3 regions of the Pseudoduganella sp. RAF53_2 genome follow, and region 2 is predicted to be linked to each of the others. Evidence: predicted binding sites of a transcription regulator. Region 2 holds the regulator's gene; each other region holds the start of a gene.
The links. The regulator sigma-54, encoded in region 2, starts transcription at its own class of promoters, with help from an activator protein. The targets are predictions, from matches to a motif close to TGGCANGNAANCTGCTTT.
Positions count from the first base shown of each region.

Region 1: a site for sigma-54 is predicted at 2,571-2,588, ahead of AB4Z11_RS06960 (PEP-CTERM sorting domain-containing protein). Genes of this name have one in related genera too.
Region 3: a site for sigma-54 is predicted at 1,585-1,602, ahead of AB4Z11_RS16975 (PEP-CTERM sorting domain-containing protein). Genes of this name have one in related genera too.

Region 1 is NZ_JBFRDW010000075.1:167-5,563, reverse strand. Features, by position in the region: gene AB4Z11_RS06985 (TetR family transcriptional regulator) at 1-134, shown strand, start outside; gene AB4Z11_RS06980 (2Fe-2S iron-sulfur cluster-binding protein) at 80-364, opposite strand; gene AB4Z11_RS06975 (DUF1697 domain-containing protein) at 390-905, shown strand; gene AB4Z11_RS06970 (DUF6445 family protein) at 951-1,610, shown strand; gene AB4Z11_RS06965 (MmcQ/YjbR family DNA-binding protein) at 1,610-1,966, shown strand; gene AB4Z11_RS06960 (PEP-CTERM sorting domain-containing protein) at 1,978-2,532, opposite strand; gene AB4Z11_RS06955 (alpha-amylase family glycosyl hydrolase) at 2,797-5,097, shown strand.
Region 2 is NZ_JBFRDW010000050.1:7,971-18,451, reverse strand. Features, by position in the region: gene AB4Z11_RS05185 (NYN domain-containing protein) at 1-843, shown strand, start outside; gene AB4Z11_RS05180 (MOSC domain-containing protein) at 944-1,795, shown strand; gene AB4Z11_RS05175 (DUF484 family protein) at 1,827-2,957, shown strand; gene AB4Z11_RS05170 (cation:proton antiporter domain-containing protein) at 3,027-5,006, opposite strand; gene AB4Z11_RS05165 (KpsF/GutQ family sugar-phosphate isomerase) at 5,087-6,109, shown strand; gene AB4Z11_RS05160 (KdsC family phosphatase) at 6,109-6,648, shown strand; gene lptC (LPS export ABC transporter periplasmic protein LptC) at 6,658-7,254, shown strand; gene lptA (lipopolysaccharide transport periplasmic protein LptA) at 7,276-7,875, shown strand; partial or broken gene AB4Z11_RS05145 (LPS export ABC transporter ATP-binding protein) at 7,878-8,505, shown strand; gene AB4Z11_RS05140 (RNA polymerase factor sigma-54) at 8,515-9,996, shown strand; gene hpf (ribosome hibernation-promoting factor, HPF/YfiA family) at 10,064-10,423, shown strand.
Region 3 is NZ_JBFRDW010000274.1:2,091-7,487, reverse strand. Features, by position in the region: gene sigJ (RNA polymerase sigma factor SigJ) at 57-923, shown strand; gene AB4Z11_RS16975 (PEP-CTERM sorting domain-containing protein) at 878-1,543, opposite strand; gene AB4Z11_RS16970 (CHRD domain-containing protein) at 1,804-2,418, opposite strand; gene AB4Z11_RS16965 (RBBP9/YdeN family alpha/beta hydrolase) at 2,499-3,038, opposite strand; gene AB4Z11_RS16960 (ribonuclease T2 family protein) at 3,035-3,679, opposite strand; gene kynA (tryptophan 2,3-dioxygenase) at 3,676-4,512, opposite strand; gene kynU (kynureninase) at 4,519-5,397, opposite strand, start outside.

The DNA.
Region 1 (5,397 bases), on a different contig from region 2:
GCAAGGATTTCTCGGAGAAGCCGCGCACCGTGAAGGAAATCAGCACCTATTCGGATGCCATGGCCGATATGCTATGCGCTTATCTCACCAGTCTCGCGGCGGGCGCGTCGAGAACCAGATCGGAGTCCGCGTAAGCCACACAGGGCAGGATGTAGCCGTCGTTCTTTTCGTCGAAACTCAGGCCCGGCCACTCAATGCGATAGTGCACGCTGCCGCTGCGCAGCTTGCAGATGCAGGTGCGGCAGGTGCCATTGCGGCAGGAATGCGGCATCGTCAGGCCTGCACGCAGGGCCGATATCAAGAGAGTGGATTCCTCGTCCGTCTCGAACGATAATCCCCTTGGTTCAACTGCTACCTTAAACATTTACACCTCCAGCAAGGAATTTTACATGCCTCGTTACGTCGCGCTGCTTCGCGGTGTCAGTCCCATGAATGCCAAAATGCCGGAAGTGAAGGCCGCGTTTGAGCACGCGGGTTTTACCAACGTGAAGACGCTGCTCTCCAGCGGCAATGTGGCCTTTGATGCACGCTCCAGCACGGAGAGCGCGCTGGAACGCAAGGCCGAGAAGGCGATGCAGGAGGTGCTGGGCCGCAGCTTCTACACCATCGTGCGCTCATCGCAGCATTTGAATGCGATACTGGCGGGCGACCCTTACGCGGATCACGGCGTACCGCCGGAGGCCAAGCGGGTGGTGAGCTTCCTGCGCGATACGCCACAGCCAAAGACGGCGCTGCCGGTGAATATGAGCGGTGCCCAGATTGTGTGCGTGCAGGGCAAGGAGGTGTTCTCGGCCTACGTTCCCAGTGCCGATGGTCCGGTCTTCATGCGCCTGATTGAAAAAACTTTTGGCTCCGAGATCACAACCCGCACCTGGGATACGGTGCGCAAGTGTGCGGCGGCTTAAAGCAGTGCTATCCTTCAGCTCCCACTATCCAGCACCGCCGACGCCATGCAGAAGCTGCCCAATCTGACTTATCGCAAGCCCCAGCTGGGGCGCGACTACTGGGTCGAAGACAATTTCCTGCCGAATGCGGAGGAGATCTCCGAGCGTTGCTACACGCAGCAATACTGGGAACTGGGCGCGCCTTATGCCAACGAACCGTGGCCAGGCAAGCGCTCGCCAAAGGCGCTGCTGCCGTCCGAGCTGGATTACGTGGAAGCATGGGTGAAGAAGGTGACGGGCGCGAAGAAGCTGTGGCTGGAGTCCACGCCGGAAGGCACCTCGCTGAATCACAACTACGCGCAACTGGTGGGCATGGCCGATTCCGGTGCGCGTCCGCACACCGACTCGCGCAAATTGTGCCGCTATGCCTGCGTGATTTATCTGACGCCCGATCCCGACCCGGATTGCGGCACGTCCTTCTACCGCCAGCGCCATGCAAACGGCGCGCTGGGTGGCAATCTGTGCATGCCGCCACATACCAATCTGCGTGAAGCGCTTGGCGTGAAAGGCTTGCCGCTCGACGCCTGGCAGGAAGACGTACGCGTTGAAAACCGCTTCAACCGCATCCTGCTGTACCGCGCCAACCTGGTTCATTCCGCCAGCGGCTATTTCGGTTTCGACCACACAGACAAGCGCCTGACAGTCGTTTTCTTCTGGATGGCCTGATGGATGTCGATGCCGTCAAGGCGTATTGCCTGGGTTTGCAGGGCGCCACGGAATTGCTGCATGCGCCGCCCGTGAATGTGCTGAGCATGAAAGTCGGCGGCAAGACCTTCGCTTACTTCAAGACCAGCGAACCGGAACGCTGGCGCTTCAGCTTCCGCGTCACGCCGGACCGCTTCCTGGAATTGACCGGCATGCCGGGCGTGAAGCCCGCGCGCTACATGGCGCGCTATCACTGGGTCACTGTCGTTGAAGTACACCGCTTTCCGGCGGACTACCTCGCGGAGCTGGTGACCTGGTCCTACAACAAAGCGCTCTCCAGCCTAAGCAAGGCGCAGCAGCGCGCCATTAACGGCTGAAGAGAGCCGTCTTACACTGCGCGGCGGCGGCGTGCGGCGCCCAGGGCGGCAGCGCCCAGACCGAACAGGGCCAGCGAAATCGGCTCAGGTACGGCGTTCACGCCCAGGAAGCCATTCACGGAACCATTCAGGTCGTTGTTGCCGGCGTCGACTACGAAGCCCCAGGTTTGGCCGGCGGTGACGTTCAGCGAGGTGAAGATTTTGTCGTGGTTCGCCCAGTTGTTAGTGGACAGCAGTTTCAGGCCATCGTCGGTCTTCAGGTACAGGCTGGTGTACGAGTGGTACCAGGCAGCGAAAGAACTCCAGTCCAGTTCCAGGTTCAGCACGCCATCGTCAGCCGCAACAGTCGTGAACTCATAGTGCTGATTGAACACGCCGTGGCTGCCTGGCGAGGTGTAGCCGTACACCAGCAGGTCGCCGGAGGTGTCGGTCGTGCTGTTCGCAGCGCCGTTGTACATATCGCCGGTGTGCGTGACGGTCCAGTCCAGTCCCAGTGGGCTGGCGAAAGCCGCGAGTGGTGCAGCGGCAAGGCACAGGGCAGCAGCCAGGTTCTTCAATTGTTTCATTCTCGATCTCCTCGTTTGCAAAAATAATGCGACGAGGAAAAGCAAGTTACATGCCAATTAACATAAATGCTTGATTGGTAATAAAAAATTCTCGCAAGCATGAAACATTGCTGCAAAACTGTAAATATTTCCGACACTCGACCACGGCGTCATTTGTAGTCAAACTACTAAAGTGTTGCGTGCGCGCGATTGACTTCGCGCTAGTCCGGGCGCAGGATCGGCTGGCTACTCCGTAGCAAAAATACATAAATTAGGAGACAACGCATGCACTTCCGTCCTGCCCTGGGCGCGATGCTGCTCGGCTGTGCCTTGCTGGCCAGCCCCGCCGCTTATTCCGCCATCAATCCGAGTAGCCTCGGCGCCGCCTACGACGCCACCAAGTCCAGCATCAACTTCAAGATCTACTCCAGCCGCGCCACGCGCATCGAGCTTTACCTGTACAGCGCCGCCACCGGCCAGCAGGAAAAGGTGCACCTGCCGATGACRCTGGGCGCCGGCAATATCTGGAGCCTGAACGTGACCGCCAGCCAGCTTGCCGGCTACGGCATCACCGGCACCGTCTACTACGGCTATCGTGCCTGGGGACCGAACTGGCCCTACAACGCCGGCTGGACCAAGGGCACCGCCGTCGGCTTCATCAGCGACGTGGATGCCAGCGGCAACCGCTTCAATCCGAACAAGCTGCTGACCGATCCGTATGCGCTGGAAATCAGCCACGATCCGACCACGGCGACGATGAGCAACAGCACCATCTACGCCAGCGGTTCCCTGTATCGCAATATCGACAGCGGCAGCAGCGCACCAAAAGGCATCGTGCTGCAGGGCGATACGCAATCCATCGGCACCAAGCCCACGCGCGCCTTCAAGGACGACATCGTGTATGAAGCCCATGTGCGCGGCCTGACGAAGAATGACAGCAGCATCGCCGCTGCCTATCGCGGCACATACAAAGGCGCTGGACTGAAGGCGCCTTACCTCGCCAGCCTGGGCGTGACGGCGGTCGAATTCCTGCCGGTGCAGGAAACCCAGAACGACACCAACGATGCCGATCCGAATTCCGATACGGGCGATAACTACTGGGGCTATATGACCCTGGGCTACTTCGCGCCGGACCGCCGCTACAGCGCCGACCAGACAGCCGGCGGCCCGACCCGCGAGTTCAAGGAAATGGTGAAGACCTTCCACGACAACGGCATCAAGGTCTACATCGACGTGGTCTACAACCACACGGGCGAGGGCGGCCCCTGGAACAGCAGCGACAAGACCACCTACAACATCTGCGGCATGCGCGGCCTGGATAACCCGACTTATTACTCACTCACCAGCGACTTCCAGGGTCCGTGGGACAACACCGGCGTCGGCGGCAACTACAACACCCGCAACACCGTGGCGCAAAACCTGATCGTCGATTCTCTGGCCTACTGGCGCGATACGCTGGGCGTGGATGGCTACCGCTTCGACCTCGCTTCCGTGCTGGGCAACACCTGCCAGCATGGCTGCTACAACTTCGACAAGACCGACAGCGGCAATGCCCTGAACCGCATCGTGGCCGAACTGCCGCCGCGTCCTGCCGGCGGCGGCAGCGGTGTCGACCTGATTGCCGAGCCTTGGGCCATCGGCGGCAATTCCTATCAGGTGGGCGGCTTCCCGGTCGGCTGGGCCGAATGGAACGGCATGTACCGCGACATGGTGCGCCAGAGCCAGAACAAGCTGGGTGTGGCGGCTGTCACGACGGGCACCATGGCGACGCGCTTCTCCGGTTCTTCCGATCTGTATGGCGATGATGGCCGCAAGCCGTGGAACTCGGTGAACTTCCTTACTGCTCATGATGGCTTCACGCTCAAGGATCTCTACAGCTGTAATACCAAGAACAACAGCCAGGCCTGGCCGTACGGCCCGAGCGACGGCGGCGAGGACAATAACAATAGCTGGGACCAGGGCGGTATCGCGGCGGACCAGCGCAAGGCAGCGCGTAACGGCCTGGCGCTGATGCTGCTGTCCGGCGGTACGCCCATGATCGTTGGCGGCGACGAAGCACTGCGCTCCATCAACTGCAACAACAATCCCTACAACCTGGATTCCACCGCCACCTGGCAGAACTGGAGCTGGACCACGGACCAGAGCAATTTCCAGGCTTTCGCCAAAGGCCTGGTGGCCTTCCGCAAAGCCCATGCGGCGCTGCGGCCGGCGAACTTCTATTCCTCGGTCGATAACAACGGGAACGTGATGGAGCAGCTGCGCTGGTTCAAGCCGGATGGCAGCGTCGCCGACGCCACCTACTTCAACGACGCCAACAACCACGCCATCGCCTGGCGCATCGACGGCAGCGAATTGGGCGATACGGCTTCCGCCATCTATGTCGCCTACAACGCCTGGAGCGCCAGCGTGAACTTTACCTTGCCATGGCCGGGCAACGGCAAGAGCTGGTATCGCGTGACGGACAGCTGCGGCTGGGCGGAAGGCGCGGGCCAGGTGCGTACGCCGGGTGCCGAAGACTTCATCGGCGGTGAGAACTATGTGTACGGCATTTGCGGCCGCGGCGTCCTGCTGCTGATTGCAAAATAGTAGTGTTGCGCCGCGCGGGAAAATTTTTCCAGCAGGAAGTATTGGCGAGAATTTTCCGCGCGGCATGAAGTATACTCTGCCGTTCTGGCTGTATGGCCCCACACCCCGCGCCCCTTCAGCCCAACGAACCCCCGCTCCCCGGTTCGTACCGAAAAGGAGAAGGTTCTTGCGCCTGCTGACCCCCACTGAACATCGGCGACTCCGCCACCGGCCTTCGCGGTCGCGCCTGCGCGCGTCCTGCGCTGCCATGCGCGCCCGTCCTGAACCCAGCCTGGAGCTTGCCGTTGACGGCGTTCCCCT
Region 2 (10,481 bases):
ATCAAGCGCCGCAAGCCGGACTTCAGCGAGTCCTATTACGGTTTCCGTACCTTCGGCAATCTGCTGGAAGAGATGAAGGCGCGCGGCCTGCTGGAATTCGGCCGTGACGAGAAATCGGGTGCTTATGTGTACCGCGGCAGCCAGCCGGTAGTGGCGCCAGTGGCGGTGACCGAGCCTGCCGCTGAAGGCGAAACCGCCGGCGCAACTGCTGAGCAGGCAGCGCAGGCAGAAGCCGGCGAGCAGCGCGAAGGCCGTGAAGGCCGCCAGGATAGCCGCCGCAGCCGCGGCAACCGTGGCGGACGCAATCGCCGTGGTGGCGCCCCTGTGCCGGAGTCCGAGGAATCCATGGCCGCCGACATCGCCGCCGCGGAGGAAGCACTGGCGGCCGAGGCCAATCAGGTCGAGGCCGCGCTGGATGACGCGCCCGAAGTGGAGGCCGGCGCCGTTGCAGCCGATGCTGAAGCCGAAGCCCCGGAGCAGTCTGAAGCCCCGGCGCCTGCCAAGCGCGGCGCCCGTGGCGCGGCCCGCAAGCCGGCCGCCAAGAAGACCACCCGCACCAGCAAGGTCGCCAAGGCCGCCGCAGCCGCTGCGGAAGCCGTGAACGAAGCGGAAGCCGTACTGGCCGCCGACGCTGCCGCCGCTGCGGCCGACAGCAAGGCTGCCGATGCGGATGCCGAAGCCGCCGCCGACCGCGCACTGGAAGCGTCCGTGAACGCTATCGAAAACGAACTCGATGCCGATTCCGGCGCCGCCAAGGCGAAGCGCGTGCCCAAGCCGGGCAAGCACAAGGCGCCTGCCCGCAGCAGGCTGCCACGCAAGCCGAAGCCCAAAACCGAGGCCTGATCCGGCCGGGAGGGCCGAAATAAGCGCGGCGGCCGATTGTCGGCCGTCCGCTTTGCTGCCATAATCGATGCTTAATAATTAGTCATCGGGCGTTAGCAACATGGCCATCCTCTCCGAACTCAATCTGTATCCGATCAAATCCTGTGCGGGCATCGCGCTCAAGGAAGCCACGCTGACGCGCGCCGGCCTGATGTCGGAGCAGATTTACGACCGCGAGTGGGTGCTGGTCGGCACCGACGGGGTGGCGCTCACCCAGCGCGAGCATCCGCGCATGGCCCTGATCAAGCCCAAACTGAAAAGCGACGTGCTGGAGATCAGTGCTCCCGGCATGCTGCGTCTCGAAATCCCCCTTGGCATGCCCGATCCGGACACCGCGCCCACCTTGCAAGTGCAGGTGTGGGAAGACAGCGTGCTGGCCTACGATTGCGACGAAACCACCGCGACCTGGTTCAGCAGCTATCTCGGACTGCCGTGCCGCCTGGCGCGCTTCCACGTCAATGCCAAGCGCACCACCAGCGGCACCTGGACCAACGGCGAGCAGCATCCCACCCTGTTCTCGGACGGCTACCCGATCCTGGTGATCGGCACCGGCTCCCTGCAGGACCTCAACGAAAAACTGAGCAAGGCAGGCCGCGACCAGCTGCCGATGAACCGCTTCCGCCCGAACATTGTGGTGGGCGGTATCGAGCCTTTCGAAGAAGACTACACCGACACCTTCACCATCGGCGATGCCGTTCTGAAGCCGGTGAAACCTTGCCCGCGCTGCCCCATGCCCTCGATCGATCAGTGCACCGGCGAATTCGGCCCGGACCCAATGGATATTCTGCAAGGCTACCGCGCCAAGCCGGAAGTGGACGGCGGCATCTGCTTCGGCATGAATGTGGTAGTTCTGCAAGGCGAGGGCCAGCGTTTAAGGGTAGGTGAGGAAATCGGAGTTACACTGGCATTTTGATAGTTGCATCGAATCGGCGGGGCTGATGGACATGACGCAAAAAATCCCGGGCAAGGGGCCCAAGCAAACGGACCTGGCGGCAGAAAACCAGGCGCTGCGGGCGCGCATGGCTTACCTGATCGAACAGGCCGAACGCAATCACGCCATCATGATGCGCCACCAGGCTTTCGACCTGGAGATCGTCGGCGCCGCCAGCTTCCCTGAACTGATTGGCACTATTTTCCGCACGCTGCCCGTCATCTCGGACCTGAGTGCCGTTACCCTGAGCCTGATCGACGAGGATTCGGACATCCGCACCGTGATGGAAAAGCTGGGTGTGAACTTTGCAGATTTCCCGCAGCTGATTTTCGTGCCGGATGTCGATGCCCTGGGCTTCGAGCTGACGCCGCGCATGCCGCCCAAGCCGGAACTGGGCATGTTCGATCCTGAGCGCCACGGTGCGCAGTTCCCGGATAGCTCGCAGCGCCTGCAAAGCGTGGCCATCGTGCCACTGCTGCGTAACAAGCGCATCATCGGCAGCCTGAATCTGGGCAGCGTGGACCCGGCGCGCTTCTCGCCATCGCTGGGCACGGACTTCGTGGAGCATATGGCGTCCATCATCGCCATCTGCCTGGAGAACGTGATCTCCAATGAAATGTTGAAGTACATCGGCCTGACCGATTCGCTCACCGGCGTGTACAACCGCCGCTATGTGGACCGCCGCCTGCTGGAAGAGATCTCGCGCGCACGCCGCCAGGATTATCCGATCTCCTTCATGTACATCGACATCGACCACTTCAAGCGCGTCAACGACACCGTCGGCCACCAGGGCGGCGACGATGTACTGCGCGAGGTGGCCAACCGCATCAAGAACGAACTGCGCCTGTCGGACGCGCTGGCGCGTTTCGGCGGCGAGGAGTTTGTTGTCCTGCTGATCAATGCGGACCTGGAAAGCGCGGCCTTCGTGGCGGAACGCATCCGCGCCGGCATTGCTGCCAGCATGATCGATTTGTCGGGCGGCGTGAAGGTATCGATTACCGCTTCGGTGGGTGTGGCCAGTCTGGCGCAGACGCCGGCCGATGCCGATGTTGATGCCCAGGCGCAGGCGCTGATTGCCCACGCGGACGAAGCCTTGTACCAGGCCAAAGAAGGCGGCCGTAACCGCGTGATTCGCTACGGCTGATCACGCATGGCGGGTCAATGACCCGCCCTACGCAGTGGCGTATTGTAGGGCGGATCATCGATCCGCCGTTCAGGCCAAAAGATTATTCTCGGCGCGCGCTACGGCTTCGGCGGCGCCGCGCAGCACGATGACGTCGCCCGCCTCCAGCACCGTTTCTTCCGATACTTCCAGCCTTGCCTTGCCGCGCCGGATGGCCGTCACCTCGGCGCCGGTGTCGCCGAGATCGACCTCGCGTAGCGGCTTGCCGACGCAGGAAGCGCCATCGCCCAGCGCCACCGTATGCAGGCGCACCAGCTCCGACTCGTCGCCCGTATCGCTGGCGCCGTGGAAGTAGCCGCGCAGCGAGGCATAGCGTTCTTCGCGCGCGCGCTGCACGCGGTGCACCACGCGTCGTAGCGGCACGCCCAGCATCACCAAGGCGTGGGAGGCCAGCATCAGCGAGCCTTCCATCAGTTCCGGCACTACTTCAGCAGCGCCGGCGGCTTTCAGGCGGTCCAGGTCCGAATCGTCATGCGAGCGCACGATGACCGGCAGGGTAGGGGCCAGCTCATGCACCAGATACAGCACCTTCAGCGCCGAGGGCGTGCTGGCGTAGGTAATCACGATCGCTGAAGCGCGATAGATACCGGCTGCAATCAGCGATTCGCGCCGCGCCGCATCGCCGTAAGACACGTTGGCGCCGGCGCTCTGCGCTTCCTGCACGCGGGTCGGGTCCAGGTCCAGCGCGTGGTAATCGATATTCTCTTCGGCCAGCAGGCGCGCCAGGTTCTGGCCCGAACGGCCGAAACCCGCCACGATCACGTGCTTGTTGGTGGACATGGTGCGTGCCGCGATCTTGGTCAGGGTCAGCGACTGCATCATCCATTCGTTGGCGGAGAACTTCAGCACAATCTTGTCCGACTGCTCGATCAGGAAGGGCGCCAGCAGCATGGACAACACCATCGACGCCAGCACCACCTGCACCACAAAGGGATCGACCAGGCGCATGCCGCCCACCACGTTCAGCAGCACGAAGCCGAATTCGCCCGCCTGTGCCAGCGCCAGGCCGGTACGCATCGCCGTGCCGGTATTTGCACCGAACAGGCGCGCCAGGCCGGCGATCAGGCCGAACTTCAGCAGCACCGGACCGGCCAGCAGAAGCAGCACCAGCCACCAGTTTTCCAGCACGATGCGCACATTCAGCAGCATGCCGATGGTGATGAAGAAAAGCCCCAGCAGCACGTCGCGGAACGGTTTGATGTCCTCTTCCACCTGGTGCTTGTATTCGGTTTCGGAAATCAGCATGCCCGCCACGAAAGCGCCCAGCGCCAGGGACAAGCCGGCCTGCTCGGTGATCCAGGCCGCGCCCAGCGTGATCAGCAGGAGGTTCAACATGAACAGTTCCTGCGAGCGGCGTTTGACCACCACCGTGAACCACTTGCGCATCACGCGCTGGCCGATAAACAGCAGCAGCACCAGCACCACCGTGGCCTTGAAGCTCGCGAAGGCCAGCGTCGGCGCCAGGTTCTCGGGATTCTGCGCCAGCGCCGGGATCAGAATCAGCAGTGGCACCACGGCCAGATCCTGGAACAGCAGGATGCCCACGATATTGCGGCCGTGTTCGCGCTCCAGTTCCAGCCGTTCCGTGAGCATTTTGACCACGATCGCGGTGGACGACATGGCCAGCGCGCCGCCCAGGGCGAAGGAAGCCTGCCAGGTCAGGTGAATTGCCGGCGGCAGCACGAAATGCACCGCCCAGCCAAACAGCATGGTGACGGCAATGGTCAGCGCCACCTGCGCCATGCCCAGTCCGAACACGATGCGCCGCATCGACATCAGCTTGGGAAGCGAGAATTCCAGTCCGATGGAGAACATCAGGAACACCACCCCGAATTCGCCCAGCGAGTGGGTGGCTTCGCTCTCGGCGGCCAGGTTCAGGGCATTGGGACCGATCAGAATGCCGACTGCCAGATAGCCGAGCATCGGTGGCAGGTGCAGCATGCGGAAAGCGACCACGCCCAGCACGGCGCTGGCGAGCAGCAGGAGAGTCAGTTCGAGGGGCGAGAACATTTTGATCCTAGTCGACTTGGCACCGTTGTTTGTTGCGTCTGGCAAGTTTTTTGCTTTACCAATTCGGCTATACTTCCGGCATGAGTGTAACCGATGAAAAAACAATGCTGAAAGCTTTTGATGCCAAGACCGCAACCCGCGCACTGGAACTGGCGCGCGAGGCCCTGCAAATCGAGACGGACGCGCTGCGCGCCCTGCATGAACGCCTGGCGACCGACGAGTCCGTGGGCAAGGCCGTGTCGCTGTTGCTGAATTGCAAAGGTCGCGTCGTGGTGTCCGGCATTGGCAAGTCCGGCCATATCGGTCGCAAGATTGCTGCCACCCTGGCGTCCACCGGTACGCCGGCCCTGTTCGTGCACCCGGCCGAAGCGGCGCATGGCGACCTGGGCATGATCACGCCGGAAGATGCGGTGATCGCCATTTCCTATTCCGGCGAAGCGGCCGAACTGATGGCCATTCTGCCGGTCGTGAAGCGCATGGGCGGCGTGGTGATTTCGATGACCGGCAAGCCGGAATCGAGCCTGGCCAAGCTGTCGGACGTGCACCTGGACGTGTCGGTCGCCAAGGAAGCCTGCCCGATGAATCTGGCGCCGACCGCCTCCACCACCGTCACGCTGGCGCTGGGCGACGCGATCGCCGTGGCGCTGCTGGACCTGCGCGGCTTCAAGGAAGAAGACTTCGCCCGTTCGCATCCGGGCGGCGCCCTGGGCCGCCGCCTGCTGACCCATGTGCGCGACATCATGCGCACCGGCGACGCCATTCCGGCCGTGGGCCTGGATACCCGTCTGCCGGACGCGCTGCTGGAAATCACCCAGAAGGGCATGGGCATGACCGCCATCGTCGACGCGGACAACAAGCCGGTCGGCGTGTTCACCGACGGCGACCTGCGCCGCATGATCGAGAAGGTGCAGGATTTCGGCAAGGTGATCATCAAGGATGTCATGCATCTGAACCCGCGCAGCATCAACGCGGACAAGCTGGCCGTGGATGCCGTGGCCATCATGGAAGAATTCCGCATCAACCAGATGCTGGTCACCGACGAAGCGGGCAAACTGGTAGGCGCCCTGCACATCCACGACCTTACGCGCGCCAAGGTGATCTGATGAGCCGCCCCTACAATATGGACATCGTCAAGCGCGCCGCCAAGGTGCGCCTGATGATCTTTGACGTCGATGGCGTACTGACCGACGGCAGCCTGCATTACGGTGCCGACGGCGAGATGATGAAGACCTTCAATGTGCACGATGGCCTGGGCATCAAGCTGCTGCAGGAATCGGGTGTGCAGACCGCCATCATCAGCGCGCGCCGTTCGCCGCAGGTGACCGCGCGTGCCAAGGACCTCGGCATCGAATTCGTCCACCAGGGCGGCCACGACAAGCTGACGCCGTTCAAGGCCCTGCTGCAGCAACTGGGCCTGACCGAAGAGCAGGTCGGCTTCATCGGCGACGATGTGGTGGACCTGCCTATCCTGAGCCGCGTCGGTTTCGCCGTGAGTGTGCCGAACGGCCGCCCGGAAGTGCACAGCCGCGTGCATCACGTGACCCAGGCCAGCGGTGGCCGCGGTGCAGTGCGCGAGGTGTGCGAATTCGTGCTGCGCGCTCAGGGCAATTTTGAGCGCATCATGGCGCAATTCATGGTGTAAGGAAGCAGTATGCGCAACCAGAGGACCTCTCACCGTGTCAGGCTTTCGATCGGCATGATGCTGGCGCTGTTCGCAGCCGTCGGCACCTTCTGGCTGCTCGAACTGCTGAACCGCGAAGGCGAGGAAATGCAGGCGGCCGCCAAGCTCACGGAGCCTGACTACATCGTCGAGCGCTTCAGCTTTGTGCGTCTGAGCAAAGAGGGCAAGCCGGCGTATATCGTTTCCGGCGACAAGCTGACCCACCGCCCGATTGACGATTCGTCCGAGATCGACAAGCCCGTCGTGCGCAAGATCACGCCGGACCTGCCGCCAATGGACATTCACGCCAAAACGGCGCGCGTGGACGACAGCAATAGCCGCGTCAAGCTGGCCGGCAATGTGACCGCCGACCGCGCCGGCACCGAGACCGTAAAGAGCTTCAGCATGAAGACTGAAGCGATGACGATTTATCCGGACGAAGACCGGATGGAAACGGACCAGGCGTTCACCGCCACGTCCGGCAACGCCAAGCTGACAGGCACTGGCCTGAAGGTGAATAACGCCACCAGCCAGGCGGAAGTGAACCAGCGCATGCGCCTGGTGTATCCGCCTGCCCCTCAGCGTTGAGCAAGAATTTTCGGAGCATACATGAAAAAGAAACTGAGCAAGTTATTGCTGCTGTCCCTGCTGCCGCTGATGGGCCTGAACCTGGCCCGCGCGGAAAAGGCGGACTCCCTCAAGCCAACGGTGATCGAAGCCAATCAGGGCACCACGGATGAAGTGAAGCAGACCCGCACGCTGATCGGCGACGTGGTGCTGACCCGCGGCACGCTGCTGATGAAGGCAGGCCGCGCGCTGGTGACGGAAGATCCGCAGGGCTATCAGTACGTGACCTTCTGGGCGGCGCCGAACGCGCTGGCCACTTTCCGCCAGAAGCGCGATGGCGCCGGCGACCAGTGGGTCGAAGGCCAGGCCGAGCGCATCGAATACGACCAGAAGTCCGAACTGGTGCGCCTGATTTCCAAGGCCAAGGTCACGCGCCTGGAAGGCGCCAAGACCACCGATGAAGTTGAAGGTCCTTTCATTTCCTACGACAGCCGCAAGGAATTCTTCTCCGTGCAGAACTCCACCACGGGCGAGAGCAAGCAGGGCGGCGGCCGCGTGAAGATGGTGATCCAGCCTTCGCAAGCCAACGCACCAGCGCCTGCAACGCCGGTAACTCCAGCTACCACTCCGGCGGTCAAATGAATATGGCGGAGAACAATTGCAGCAGCACCCTGGTTGTCAAAGGTCTGCAAAAGACCTATGGCAAACGCCAGGTGGTGCATGACGTTTCGCTGCAGGTCGATTGCGGTGAAGTGGTAGGGCTGCTGGGACCAAACGGTGCCGGCAAGACGACGTCGTTCTATATGATCGTGGGACTGGTGGCATCCGACGCTGGCACCATCGATATCGGTGGCATCGATGTATCGAGCCTGCCGATTCACAAGCGCGCCACGCTGGGCCTGTCCTACCTGCCGCAGGAAGCTTCGGTGTTCCGTAAGCTGACCGTGGAAGAGAATATCCGTGCCGTGCTGGAGATCCAGTGTTGAGATTGCACGGGCTCTTGCCACTAACCCACGCTTCGTTCTTCTGGACGAACCTTTTGCCGGCGTGGACCCGATTGCCGTGATCGAAATCCAACGGATTGTGCGTTTTCTGAAGGAGCGCAACATCGGCGTCTTAATTACCGACCACAATGTGCGTGAGACGCTCGGCATTTGCGACCGCGCCTACATCATCAACCAGGGTTCGGTACTGGCTTCCGGCCGCCCTGACGACATTATTGCTGACGAATCCGTGCGCCGCGTCTACCTCGGCGAACACTTCCGGATGTAAGAAAGGCCCATGAAACAATCACTGCAACTGCGAACTTCGCAACACCTGGCGCTTACGCCGCAACTGCAACAGTCGATCCGCCTGTTGCAGCTGTCGACGCTTGAGCTGCACCAGGAGTTGGAGCAGCTGCTCAGTGATAACCCATTACTGGAGCGGCTGGACGATCCACTGGACAATTCCGTGCGCCTGCTGGCGGACGGCGCCATCAGCCAGGGCAGCGGCAATGGCGAAGCGCCGCCGCAAGAAAACGGCCAGGCTGCCAGCGAAGGCGGCGAGGGCGCGGAAGCACCTGCGGCCGACGGCGAGAGCTATGAAGGCAACGGCGAGGGCGATGCTGTTGACGACTGGAGCAATTCCTCCAGCAGCAAGTCGCCCGATGATGAAGACGGCCGTCCGCAACTGGAAGCCAGCGGCTGCACGCTGCGCGAGCATTTGCTGGAGCAGATGCGCGTGACCGTGCAGGAACCGCGCGACCGCGCGCTGATGGAAATCATCATCGATGCGCTGGACGAAAACGGCTACCTGGAAGAGCCGTTGGAAGAAATCCATGCGCGTCTGCCGGAAGAGCTGGAAATCGAACTGGAAGAATTGCGTACGTCGCTGGCGCTGCTGCAGACTTTCGATCCCATTGGCGTGGGCGCGCGCAATGCGTCCGAGTGCCTGGCGCTGCAAATCAAGCGCTTGCCGAACATCCCGCTGGTAACGCGCCGCATGGCGCTATGCATCGTCGAGAAGCACCTGGCCTGGTTCGCCCAGCGTGAATTCAACAAGCTGAAAAAAGCCCTCGACTGCGACGACGAAGACCTGCGTGAAGCGCAGGCCGTGATCCGCCAGTGCAATCCGCATCCGGGCGCTGAATTTGCGTCAGACGTGTCAGACTACGTGGTGCCTGACGTGATCGTGAAGAAGGGGCGCAACGGCTGGATCGTCATGCTGAACAATGATGTGATGCCGCGCCTGCGTGTGAATGCGCTGTACGCCAGCCTGCTCAAGCAGGGCAAAGGCGAGAGCCAGATGAGCGCACAGCTGCAGGAAGCCAAGTGGCTGATCAAGAATATGCGCCAGCGTTTCGATACGATTTTGCGCGTTGCACAAGCGATCGTTGAAAGGCAGAAGAACTTTTTCAGTCATGGTGCAGTTGCCATGAGACCCCTTGTGTTGCGTGAAATAGCTGATACACTGGGACTACACGAGAGCACTATTTCTCGGGTAACAACTCAAAAATATATGCTCACCCCGCATGGAATGTTTGAGTTGAAGTACTTTTTTGGCAGCCACGTCGCAACCGAAGCCGGGGGTGAAGCTTCCTCTACTGCGATCCGTGCGCTGATCGTGCAATTGACAGGAGCTGAAGACCCTAAAAATCCTTTATCCGACAGTAAGATTGCGGACATGCTGGGAGAACAGGGCATGGTGATTGCGCGACGTACTGTTGCCAAGTATCGCGAAGCTCTGAAAATTCCTCCCGTTAGCCTCCGCAAGTCTTTGTAGTGCACGGTTCCGCTGCACGCCACCAGCGTGTACGAACTAGTAAGCGACATCATCTTTAGGAGTGTGTATGAATCTCACCATCAGTGGACATCATGTCGAAGTGACCCCAGCGATTCGCGAGTACGTGCAGAACAAGCTGGAGCGGGTTAAGCGCCATTTCGATCAAGTGATTGATATTGCTGTCATCCTGACTGTAGATAACCTCACCGAGAAAGAAAAACGTCAAAAAGCGGAGATCAATCTGCGTATGTCGGGTAAGACTGTGTATGTGGAGAGCCTGTCGCAAGACCTGTATGCCGCCATCGATACGCTGATCGACAAACTGGACCGCCAGGTCATGAAGTACAAGGCCCGCGTCCAGAATCACAACCACGAAGCGATCAAGCATATCCCGGACACTTACGAAGCACCTGTCACCGTCATGTAAAGGAGTGGCGGGACAATCAAACTAAGGGCGCATCTGGCGCCCTTTTTTGCGCCCCGCG
Region 3 (5,397 bases), on a different contig from region 2:
GAGTTGCGCGAGGTATTATCCAGGGTGGCGCAATCGATCACCTTGGAAGCGAGTCAATGAGTCAAACGGACGCAGAAGTTTTTGCCGCCCACCGTGGACGGCTGTTCTCCATCGCCTACCGCATGCTGGGTGTGCGGGCCGATGCCGAGGATGTGGTGCAGGATGCCTGGCTGCGCTGGCATTCCGCCGACCGAGAGGGCGTGCTGTCCTCGGAAGCCTGGCTGGTGACCGTGGCGACCCGCCTGTCCATCGACCGCCTGCGTGCGGCGAAGGCCGAGCGCGAAAGCTACACCGGCTTCTGGCTGCCGGAACCTATGATCGAGCCGTTGGATGAGCACACGCCGGAGGCGCAGGCGGAACTGGCGAGCGACCTGTCGGTGGCCTTCATGTGGGTGCTGGAGCGGCTGTCGCCGGAAGAGCGCGCGGCTTTCCTGATGCGCCAGGTCTTCGATTACGACTACGCCGAAGTGGCCGAGATGCTGGGCAAGAGCGAAGCGGCCTGCCGCCAGATGGTGAGCCGCGCCAGCGACCGCGTGCAGCAGGAGAAAGTGCGCTTCGAAGTCAGCCGCAACGATCACCAGCAGCTGCTGCAGCGCTTCGTGGCCGCCATCAACAGCGGCCAACAGGATGCGGTGCGCGCCTTCATCGCAGACGATATGCAATTCGTGGGCGACGGTGGCGGCAAGATGCCGGCCTTCCCCCAGGTGGTGCGCGATCCGGACCTCATTGCAGGCTTGTACGCCAAGTTCTCGCAGGCCGGCAAAACCGAATACCGCCTGGTCCTGCTCAACGGCCAGCCCGGCCTGCTGCGCTACATCGGCGGCAAACTGGAGTCGGTGCAATACATCGAGTCCGACGGCCAGCAAATCAAAGGCTTCTACGTCATTCGCAATCCGGACAAGCTCGCCGCCATACTCGCCTGAGCCGGCGCTGGCTTGCGCCGGCCGAAGCCGAGTGCGGCCAGTCCAATGCCGGACAATAAGAACGAGGTGGGCGCCGGAACCGCGGCGGGGCCGCTTAGCGAAAAGTCCATTGCCGCGCCGTTGCTGGCCAGTGTCCAGGTGGGTGTCGTGCCGAAGAAGTTATTTGTCTGCATGGAATTGCCGCCCACACCGACCTGATCACCCCACAACCAGCTGGAAGTATTGTTGAAGATGGAAAGCCAGTGCACCGTGTTAGCCGGGACCATCAACGGCGTGACGTCGACCGTGTAGTCGAAATATGCGCCGGCTGCCGTGCGGGATACGGCAGCCAGTGTGAGTGCGGCGCAATTGCCGGGCGCGCCCGCCACATCGTCGCAGAGATAGATTTGAAAAGCATCGGCGGGCAGCGCTCCATCCAGGTAGCGGCCACTCCAGTGGACGTCAGCGATCGTGTTTTGTCCCGGCGCCAGGGTGAAGTCATCGGCGAGAATTTGGCCTGCCCCAAGATCTGAAAATGGAAAATTGGTGGGCGGATGGGCGCCGTTGTCGAAGATGGTGTCGGCCATCGCTGGCACGCCACAAAAGAGCATTGGCAACAGCAGCAGGATTGGCGTTTTCATGGCGGATTCTCCCAAAAGCCGGGCACATGCCCGTTTCCCGCCACGCATTTATCGTGCCGCCTCTATCCGCCGCAGGCGCGCATGCCAGGCAATCCGGGATTGCACACAATCCGGTGTCGAGTTGTAAGATCCGCCGACGTATCCCAAACCGCCGGCCCGGTAAGTCTAACGGGCCGTGTGCGGGCGGCCCGCAGTGGGAGGAGGCAATGCGCGCCATCCCCACTGCGAGCCTTCGGGCGAGACCCCGTAATCCATGCCGTTTAATCCTTCCGCTTGGCTCTACGGCGTCCGATCGCAAGTACGGCGGGTATGCCCAGCAGCAGCATGCCTGCCATGCCTGGCTCAGGGACTGGTGCGGTGGGAGCCGTCAGGAAACCACGGATTTCCCCACCCGGATACGCTGAGCTGTGGATGTTGAAGTAGGAAGTACCACTGTTCAGGCCAGTCAGCAGTGTGGATTCCGCTGTGCTGGTCGAGCCGCCGTTCGCCGTCAGGAATGCGGAATTCCAGAACGAGGACGCCGACGTATCGAACGTGTGGTCATACGTGCCGGCCGTCACCCCCGTGGGGAAATCCGTGAAGGCGGGCACCATGGTCGCGACGCCAGCCGAACCGCTGCCGGCATCCGCCGTGCAGCAATGGATGTGCGAAGCGGTGGTCGTACCGTCCAGTCCCGCAAAGATGCTTTGCACCCGCAGGCTGTGCGTGTCGATGTCGAAGGTCACAATTGCTGCGCCGATAGCGGACGAGCTATTTGGCGTGACCTCGGAAGCGCCGTTGAGATTGGCGGTGTAAGTGAGGGGATCAGCCCAGGCGCCCCCGCAGGCGGCGCTGATGGCCAGCAGAGCTAGCCCTTTTGCAAACACAGGTTTCATCGCAGTCTCCTTTCATCGAAAGCGAGGCTGGCATTGTCCTGCCATGAAGGCAGGCCCGTGCGCACGATACGACGAGGAAGTTAGCGTTGCGTCTTAGAACAAAGGTCCAGCAGCAAGCTTTCGCCTTCCGGCCAAGGGCCGAAACCGGCGTCGCCATTGATGTGTCCTGCCGGGCCGATCACGTGCAACACGCTGCCCCAGGCTTCGGCGAACTGGCGTGCGCGCCGCTCGCTGACGTAGATGTCGTCGCTGCTGGCCACGACCACCGAAGGGAAGGGCAGGCGCTGCAGCTGCATCGGCTGGAAGCCTGTGGTGCAGGCCGGATAGGACGGCGCATCGACGTCGCTTGGCGCCACCAGGAAGGCGCCGGCGACGCGGTGCTTGCTGTTGGACTGTGCCCACCACGTCACCAGCGTACAGGACAGGCTGTGCGCCGCCAGCACAGGCGGCTCGCTGCATGCGGCAATCGCCGCATCGAGTTCGCGTACCCACTCTTCACGGTCAGGCGTTTCGAAATCGCGATGCGCCACGCGGCGCCAGCCGTGCTTGCGTTCCCAGTGCGTTTGCCAATGCTGCGGGCCTGAATCCCACAGGCCGGAGAGAGTAAGGACAGTCGTCATCGTACGTTTTTAAGGAGGAAGGAAGCCTGGCCGCAGCTTTTCTGCGAGCGCTTGATTTCGTCCATCGCGCAGCTGCGCGACGCGCCGTCCTTGCTGTAGCAGGCATGGGCTTCGCGCAGGAAGCGTCCGCCGCCGGTGCAGAAAGGCAGCACGGAATCCCTGGCCAGCCAGGGGTTGGCTTTCTTGAAGGCGTCTTCAAACTGGCCGGGCGTAACGCGCACCGGCTGCGAAGGGCGCTGGAATTCGGCCGGAATCTTGAGGCCTTCCTTCAGGCGAGCCGACAAGGTCAGATAATCCTGCGGCGCCAGGCCGGAGCAGGTGCCGTGCTTTTGCCACTCATGGATGATCAGCTTGGGCGCGGGATAGAGATCGGCATAGCGGTCGCGTACGTCGGCCGGCAGCTTCTGGCGCGAGCAGGAATCTGGATAGCCTTTCTCGAACTGCGGCCACAGGCCATGCAGCACAAAGCCCAGCTGGCGGCCGCTCGCGCACTGCACCGGATCGTCGCGGCTGGCGCAGTATTCCGGCGACCAGCTGAGGGACATGGCGTAGTAATCGAATTGACCGGGCCGATCGTCGCGCGCGAAGGCGGACGAAGCGAGCAGGCTGGCGGCGGCGAGAAGGGCGATGCGGATTTTCACAGGGCGGTCCTCAAGGCGAACAGTTCAGGGAAGAGTACCACGTCCAGCATCTTGCGCAGATAGCTCACGCCGGCTGTGCCGCCGGTGCCGGTCTTGAAGCCGATGATGCGCTCCACGGTGGTCACGTGGCGGAAGCGCCAGAAGCGGAAAGCGGTTTCCATATCCACCAGCTTTTCGGCCAGCTCGTACAGCGCCCAGTATTTGGTGGTGTCGCGGTAGACCTCCAGCCAGGCTTCCTTCACCGATTCGTCGGCGCTGGTTGGCAGGGTCCAATCGCCGTTCAGGCGTGCGGCGTCGATCTTCAGGCCGTGGCGGGCCAGCAGGCGCACGGCTTCGTCGTACAGCGAAGGCGCGCGCAGGGCCTGGTCCAGCGCCGCGTGGGTTGGCGTGTGCTCGTGTACCGCCAGCATATTGGCGTTCTTGTTCCCGAGGATGAATTCGATCTCGCGGTACTGGTGCGACTGGAAGCCGGAGGAAGCACCCAGGTAAGGGCGGATCGCCGTGTATTCAGGCGGCGTCATGGTTGCCAGCACATCCCAGGCATGCACCAGCTGGTCCATGATGCGGGCCACGCGGGCCAGCATCTTGAAGGCCGGCGGCAGGTCGTCGCGGCGCAGATGGTCGCAGACGGCATGCAGCTCGTGCAGCATCAGCTTCATCCACAGCTCGCTGGTCTGGTGCTGCACGATGAACAGCATCTCATTGTGATTGGGCGAGAGCGGATGCTGGGCGTTCAGGATCTGGTCCAGGCCCAGGTAGTCTCCGTAGCTCATGGACTTGCTGAAGTCCATCTGGGCGCCATGCCATTCGGCGGGTTTCTTTGGTTCGGTCATGATGTTTCAGGTTACAGCGCCGCGCTTGGCGGCAATATCGTAGGCTTTGTCGTCGAGGATCTGCTTCAGGATTTCCACCGCATCCCACACGTCGGCAAAGCTGGTATACAGCGGGGTGAAGCCGAAGCGCATGATTTCCGGCTCGCGGTAGTCGCCGATCACGCCGCGTGCGATCAGGGCCGCCATCACGGCGTAGCCATGCGGGTGCGTGAAGCTGACCTGGCTGCCGCGCTGTGCGTGGTGGCGCGGCGTGACCAGCCCAAGCGGATGGCCGGAGCAGCGCTGCTCCACCAGGGCGATGAACAGGTCGGTCAGTGCCAGTGATTTTTCGCGGATGGCGGACATGGTGGTTTGCGCGAAGACGTCCAGGCCGCATTCCACCATCGCCAGCGAGGTCACGGGCTGGGTGCCGCACAGGGCGCGGCCGATGCCTTCGGTCGGCGCGAAGTCCGGCGCCATGGCGAAAGGATTGGCGTGGCCCCACCAGCCGGATAGTGGATGGGCGAACCTGGCCTGGTGGCGCTTGGGCACCCAGATGAAGGCCGGCGAGCCGGGACCGCCGTTCAGGTATTTATAGGTGCAGCCGACCGCGAAGTCGGCGCCGCCTGCATGCAGATCCACCGGCACCGCGCCGACGGAATGGCACAAGTCCCAGACCATGACGGCGCCATGCTGGTGGGCGAGGGCGCTGACGGCTGCCATATCGTGCTGGTAGCCGGTGCGGTAGTTCACGTGGGTCAGCATGAGGACGGCGGTGTCCGGGCCGATGGCCGTGTGCAGCTCGTCCGGCGAGTCGATCAGCTTGACCCGGTAGCCCTGGTTCAGCCAGCCGGCCAGGCCCTGCGCCATATATATATCAGTCGGGAAATTGCTGCGCTCGCTGAC